Regions from separate parts of the Pseudoalteromonas sp. 13-15 genome, predicted to be linked through region 1. Evidence: predicted binding sites of a transcription regulator. Region 1 holds the regulator's gene; the other holds the start of a gene.

The links. The regulator NrdR, encoded in region 1, represses ribonucleotide reductase genes. The targets are predictions, from matches to a motif close to AAACACNANATNTNGTGTTT.
Region 2: nrdA (class 1a ribonucleoside-diphosphate reductase subunit alpha) is a predicted target of NrdR. The motif match lies at 1,193-1,212, and genes of this name have one in related genera.

The regions. Positions count from the first base shown of each region.
Region 1 is NZ_CP019162.1:1,763,119-1,766,545, forward strand. It holds gene ribBA (bifunctional 3,4-dihydroxy-2-butanone-4-phosphate synthase/GTP cyclohydrolase II) at 1-32, opposite strand, end outside; gene ATS72_RS08145 (riboflavin synthase) at 62-715, opposite strand; gene ribD (bifunctional diaminohydroxyphosphoribosylaminopyrimidine deaminase/5-amino-6-(5-phosphoribosylamino)uracil reductase RibD) at 720-1,871, opposite strand; gene nrdR (transcriptional regulator NrdR) at 1,874-2,323, opposite strand; gene glyA (serine hydroxymethyltransferase) at 2,421-3,427, opposite strand, start outside.
Region 2 is NZ_CP019162.1:887,665-891,091, forward strand. It holds gene ubiG (bifunctional 2-polyprenyl-6-hydroxyphenol methylase/3-demethylubiquinol 3-O-methyltransferase UbiG) at 1-243, shown strand, start outside; gene ATS72_RS04160 (HAD-IA family hydrolase) at 243-923, shown strand; gene nrdA (class 1a ribonucleoside-diphosphate reductase subunit alpha) at 1,336-3,427, shown strand, end outside.

The DNA of each region.
Region 1 (3,427 bases):
TCTATAATTTCTTGTGCGCTGTGTAAATTCATAAATTCGCTCGTGTAAGTTATCAGTTTCGTTATTTAATAAAGCCCGCTTTTGCGAGTAAGCTCATTGATATATCTGCGCCGGTTGGCTGCTCTGCGCCTTTGATAAGACGCTCTAAATAACGTGCAATTTGATCGACTTCTAAATTAACTTGAGTGCCTACTTTAAAGTCGGCAATCGTTGTTTGACCGCTGGTGTGCGGCACAATTGTTAATTTAAATTTATTACCTTCAACAGCGTTAACTGTCAGGCTTATACCATCAATACATACCGACCCTTTGTACGGTATGTATTTCATTAAACTTTCATCGGTTGTCAGCCAATATTCAGTAGCTCTTGCATTAGCTGTAATCGCCGTTATTGTTGCAATACCATCAACATGGCCAGACACTAAATGCCCACCTAAACGCGAAACCGGTTGCATCGCTTTTTCAAGGTTAACTGTTTGCCCTATTGAATAATGTGCAAAACCAGTTAAATGAATTGTTTCGTTAGATAAATCAGCGCTAAAACCATCAACATGTTTATCAACTACCGTTAAACACACGCCATTTGTTGCAATACTGTCACCCAGCTTTACGTCACTCATATCAAGGTCGGCGCTTTGAATACGAATGGCTAAATCGCCTTGTTTTTTTTGTAATAAAGCAATTTTGCCTGTGGCTTCTATTATCCCAGTAAACATAGCGCTACTCTTCTTTGTTAAATGATTTTAATGCGTACGTTTTTAACGCGTTGATACGTAAATCGTCACCAATGCGAACACACTCATTAAAAGATAAATCGATAGTATCTTGCATACTCGTCAGTTCAGGGAAGTTTACTAAACTTTTAGCATCATAACCCATCAGTTTTGGTGCGATATAAAAAACATACTCGTCAATTAAATCAAGCTCGGTCATTTTCCCCGCAAGGGTTGCCCCAGCTTCCAGCCATATATTATTAAACTGATGCTTTGCTAGTGTTTGTAATACATCGGTTAAATCAACCTTACCCTGTTGCTCGCGCACCGCTATGTGCCTAACAAAATGCGGCCACTGCATTGAATTATCAACCTTGGTAGTAAATATAATTACCGGGTGCGCTATTTTAAATAGCGCAAGGTCAGGTGTTAATCTGTTTTGCGAGTCTATTATAACACGCACCGGCTGACGTAGCGGTAAGTTGGTTGGTAATGAATACGGTAACTCACTTGCTCGAACATTAAGTTTTGCATTATCAACAAGAACCGTATCGGCCCCCGTCAAAATGGCACAGCTTTGAGCGCGGTATAGCTGCACATCTTTTCGTGCAGCAGGGCCTGTGATCCACTTACTTTTTCCGTTTTTTAGCGCTGTTTTACCGTCTATACTGGCTGCTAATTTACAAGTTACGTAAGGAAGCCCTTGCTCCATACGCTTAAAAAAACCAAAGTTTAATGCGCGAGCCTCTTGTTCAAGCAACCCATGAGCAACTTCTATTCCGGCGTCACTCAGTATTTTAAGGCCTTTACCTGCCACTTGCGGGTTGGTATCAACCATGGCTGCAATCACCTTTTTAATACCAGCAGCCTTGAGTCCTTCAGCACAGGGGGGCGTGCGCCCGTAATGGCTACAAGGTTCAAGTGTTACATAGGCAGTTGCACCTTTTGCTTTTTCGCCGGCTACAGCAAGTGCATTTACCTCTGCATGTCCTTGCCCTGCTAACTGATGAAACCCTTCACCAATTATTTGATTATCTTTTACAAGTACACAGCCAACATTAGGATTAGGCGTTGTGGTAAATCGACCTTTTTTAGCAAGCTCAATAGCACGCGCCATATATAGCTTATCGTGCTCGGTAAATGCTGATTGGCTGCTCATGCTTATTCCCCTAAACGGGCAATTTCTTCGCCAAACTCTCGTATATCCTCAAACGAGCGATATACTGACGCAAATCTTACATAAGCGACTTTATCTAGTTTTTTAAGCGCTTCCATAATGCATTCACCCACTAAATGGCTCGAAATTTCTCGCTCACCCGTTGCGCGTAATTGCGACTTTATTATATTTACTACTTCATCAACTTGTTCTGTACTGACGGGGCGCTTCTCAAGCGCACGATTTAAACCATTTAGTAACTTATCTTCATTAAATGGTTCGCGACTGCCGTCTTGTTTTACAACACGCGGCATAACCAGCTCTGCCCCTTCAAACGTGGTGAAACGTTCATGGCAATCGTTACATTCACGACGGCGGCGAACTTGATGGCCACCGCCAACAAGGCGGGAATCTATAACTTTGGTGTCTTTTGCTGTACAAAATGGGCAATGCATAACTAAAGGTATCCGTTTTAAAAACAAAAAAGCCGCTAAAAAGCGGCTTTTATAATAGCATGATTGCTTATGTGATCTAAATTACCGTTTTACTTTATTAAGCGTAAACAGGTAGTTTTGCACAAATTGCTTTCACTTTTTCTTTGACTTGCGCTTGAACAGACTCATCAGCAATGTTGTCTAGTACATCACAAATCCAGCCAGCAAGCTCTTTAGATTCAGCCTCTTTGAAACCACGGCGCGTGATTGCAGGAGAACCAATGCGTAAGCCAGACGTTACAAACGGAGAACGCGGATCATTAGGAACTGAGTTTTTGTTAACCGTAATGTTCGCATTACCTAATGCTGCATCAGCATCTTTACCCGTAATATCTTTATCGATTAAATCAAGTAAGAACAAGTGATTGTCTGTTTTACCAGAAACAACTTTGTAGCCACGCTCTTGTAATACGCTAACCATTGCTTGCGCATTTTTAACAACTTGTGTTTGGTATTCTTTAAACTCTGGTTGTAAAGCTTCTTTGAATGCCACTGCTTTTGCAGCAATAACGTGACATAAAGGACCACCTTGGCCACCAGGGAATACAGCACTGTTAAGCTTTTTGTAAATTGCTTCGTCGCCACATGCAGAAATAATTAAACCGCCACGAGGGCCCGCTAATGTTTTATGCGTTGTTGTAGTAACAACATGTGCAAATGGTACTGGGCTTGGGTAAACACCCGCAGCAATTAAACCTGCAACATGCGCCATATCAACAAACAAGTAAGCATCTACTTTGTCTGCAATTTCGCGAAACTTAGCCCAATCAACAATACCTGAATAAGCAGAAAAACCTGCGATAATCATTTTTGGCTTGTGCTCTAGTGCTAACGCTTCAACTTGTGCGTAATCAATTTCGCCAGTCTCTTCGTTTAGGCCATACTGAATTGCGTTATATGTTTTACCTGAAAAGTTTACGTGTGAACCATGAGTTAAATGGCCACCGTGTGCTAGGCTCATGCCAAGTACGGTATCAAGCGGGCTTAATAAGGCTTGGAAAACAGCGGCATTGGCTTGCGAACCTGCATGCGGCTGAACGTTTGCGTAGTCAGTACCAAACAATT
Region 2 (3,427 bases), 880 kb from region 1:
AAAACACCGAAAGCCTACTTGTACGCAATTGTAGGTGCTGAAAAACTATTAAAAATGGTTCCAGAGGGAACTCACGATCACAAAAAGTTTATTAAACCGGCGCAGCTAATTGCGTGGGCCGAGCAAGCGGGCTTAAAAGTACGTGCAAGCTCAGGACTTTCGTATAACCCCTTCTCTAAACAATACACACTTAATAATGATGTTAGTGTTAATTATATCCTTCATTTTGAGAAGTTGGTGTAATGAAGAGCGCAGGTTCATCATTAGAACTTTATCAATATGATGCGTTTTTGTTTGATTTAGACGGCACCTTACTCGACACAGCTGACGATTTAGGCGCTGCACTTAATAGTGTATTACGAGCAAATCAAATTGCCGAAGTAACAAGCGAAATATATCGCCCAGCGGCTTCTAATGGTGCGGCAGCTTTATTGGAAGCGGGTTTTAAAGAGTTGTGGCCCTCTCTTGCACAAGCACAGTTGATAAAGCAATTGGTCGATAGCTATGCCCAAAACATTGCGAAATACACCCAATGCTTTGCCGGTATTGAACCACTACTGATCTCACTTGATCACAAAAAGATCAAATGGGGGATCATGACAAACAAGCCTGGCTTTTTAACTGAGCCGCTTGTCACTGCGATCCCCGCTTTAAAAAATGCGGCAGTTGTTATTAGCGGTGATACGCTTGGAGAAGCCAAACCCTCTCCTCTACCTTTACTTCATTGCGCAAAACTAATGGACGTAATACCAGCTCGCTGTTTATACATTGGTGATGCCGAGCGAGACATTCAAGCGGGTAAAGCAGCAGGTATGCCTACAGCTACTGCTCTGTGGGGGTACATTCCAAGCGATGCAGAAGCACTTACTTGGAAAGCTGATTTTAACTGGCGTAGCCCTATTGACGCATTTAACCATATATAGTGCCCATTTTAGATATAAACACTATATATTGTGATTGTGTTAGTTTTTACGCAAAGCTTGATGATAAAAAAAGCAGCCGAAATTTATTTTCAAAATGTGTAAATTTAGTCGATCCTGAGTTGATTTTTAAAAATTTCAACTTCAATGAATGATCAAAGGTTAATGCCTACTAACACAAATACGTTATCCCAACGTTATCCACAAATAGGGGCAATTATGCCCCTTGCAAATCAACTCAGACCACACTATCTTGTGATCTCTAAATTGAACAACACCAGATATTGTGGCCAAATGTTATTCAATTAAATTTACCTCATTGGGTAAAACTTATAAAAAATGAGCACTACTTCTCTTTTTGAGACGTACAACATTGGTCAAAAATACATTATCCCCAAGGAATACAGGCAAAGCTATGAACCAACAGTTATCTGTAAGCAAACGTGACGGGCGCAAAGAGCCTCTTGATCTTGATAAGATCCATCGCGTTATAGAATGGGCCGCCGAAGGTTTAAATAACGTTTCGGTTTCACAGGTTGAATTAAAGTCACATATTCAATTTTATGATGGTATTCGTACAAAAGATATTCACGAAACGATTATCAAAGCGGCTGCCGATCAGATTTCTAAAGAATCACCTGATTACCAGTATCTTGCTGCACGTTTAGCTGTATTCCACTTACGTAAAAAAGCATACGGTCAATTCGAACCTCCGCGTTTATTTGACCACGTAACAAAAATGGTGAGTGATAAACGTTACGATGCTCACTTACTTGCTGATTATACAGAGCAAGAATTTGACGAATTAGACGAATACCTTGACCACTCACGCGATCTTAATTTTAGTTACGCTGCAGTTAAGCAATTAGAAGGTAAATACCTAGTTCAAAACCGTGTAACGGGTGAGATTTATGAAAGCGCACAGTTTTTATATATTTTAGTGGCTGCAAGCTTATTTGCAGATTACCCACGAGAAACACGAGTTTCATATATAAAACGTTTTTACGACGCGGTATCGTTATTTAAAATTTCATTGCCTACGCCAATCATGGCTGGTGTACGTACGCCTACTCGTCAATTTAGCTCTTGCGTACTTATTGAATGTGGCGACAGCCTTGATTCAATCAATGCAACGTCGTCAGCTATTGTAAAATATGTTTCTCAGCGTGCTGGTATCGGTATTAATGCTGGTCGTATCCGTGCATTAGGAAGCCATATCCGTAATGGCGAAGCATACCACACAGGTTGTATCCCTTTTTACAAGCACTTTCAAACAGCTGTTAAGAGTTGTTCGCAAGGTGGTGTTCGCGGCGGCGCAGCAACCCTATTCTACCCGCTATGGCATTTAGAAGTAGAGAACCTTTTAGTTCTTAAAAATAACCGTGGTGTTGATGACAACCGTGTTCGTCATTTAGATTACGGCGTACAGTTTAATAAGTTAATGTATTCTCGTTTGATTAAAGACGATTACATCACGTTATTTAGTCCATCAGACGTGCCAGGTCTTTACGATGCGTTTTTTGAAGATCAAGACGAATTTGATGCGTTATATGTTAAATACGAACAAGACGAGTCAATTCGTAAAAAGCGTATTAAAGCCATTGAATTGTTCTCTGTGTTTGCTCAAGAGCGTGCAAGTACTGGCCGCATATACTTACAGAATGTAGATCACTGTAATACACATAGCCCGTTTATAGCGAAAGTTGCGCCAATACGTCAGTCTAACTTGTGTTTAGAAATTGCATTACCGACTAAACCACTTAACAACGTTAACGACGAAGAAGGCGAAATTGCATTATGTACATTGTCTGCTTTCAACCTAGGTGCGCTTGAGTCTCTAGATGAACTAGAAGAGCTTGCGGAGCTAGCAGTACGTGCACTCGATAACTTACTCGACTTCCAAGACTACCCAGTACCAGCTGCCAAAAACGCAACAATGGGACGTCGTACGTTAGGAATAGGTGTAATCAACTATGCCTACTACTTAGCTAAAAATGGTAAGCGTTATTCAGACGGCAGTGCAAATGCACTAACACATAAAACATTCGAAGCTATTCAATACTACTTGATGAAAGCGTCAAACGAACTTGCAAAAGAACGTGGTGCATGTCCTAAGTTTAACGAAACAACGTATTCTCAAGGTATTATGCCTACAGATACGTATAAAACAGACTTAGATAAAATTTGTGATGAGCCACTGCACCTTCATTGGGATGCACTGCGTAAGAGCATACAAGAACACGGTATGCGTAACTCAACACTAAGCGCATTAATGCCATCAGAAACGTCATCGCAAATCTCGAACGCAACAAATGGTATCGAGCCGCCACGCGGTCACATTAGTGTTAAAGCAAGTAAAGATGGTATTTTAAAACAAGTTGTACCTGAGTACGAACGTTTGAAAGACAACTATGAGTTACTTTGGGACATTCCTTCTAATGATGGTTACTTACAGCTTGTCGGTATCATGCAAAAATTTGTTGACCAAACTATTTCTGCAAACACAA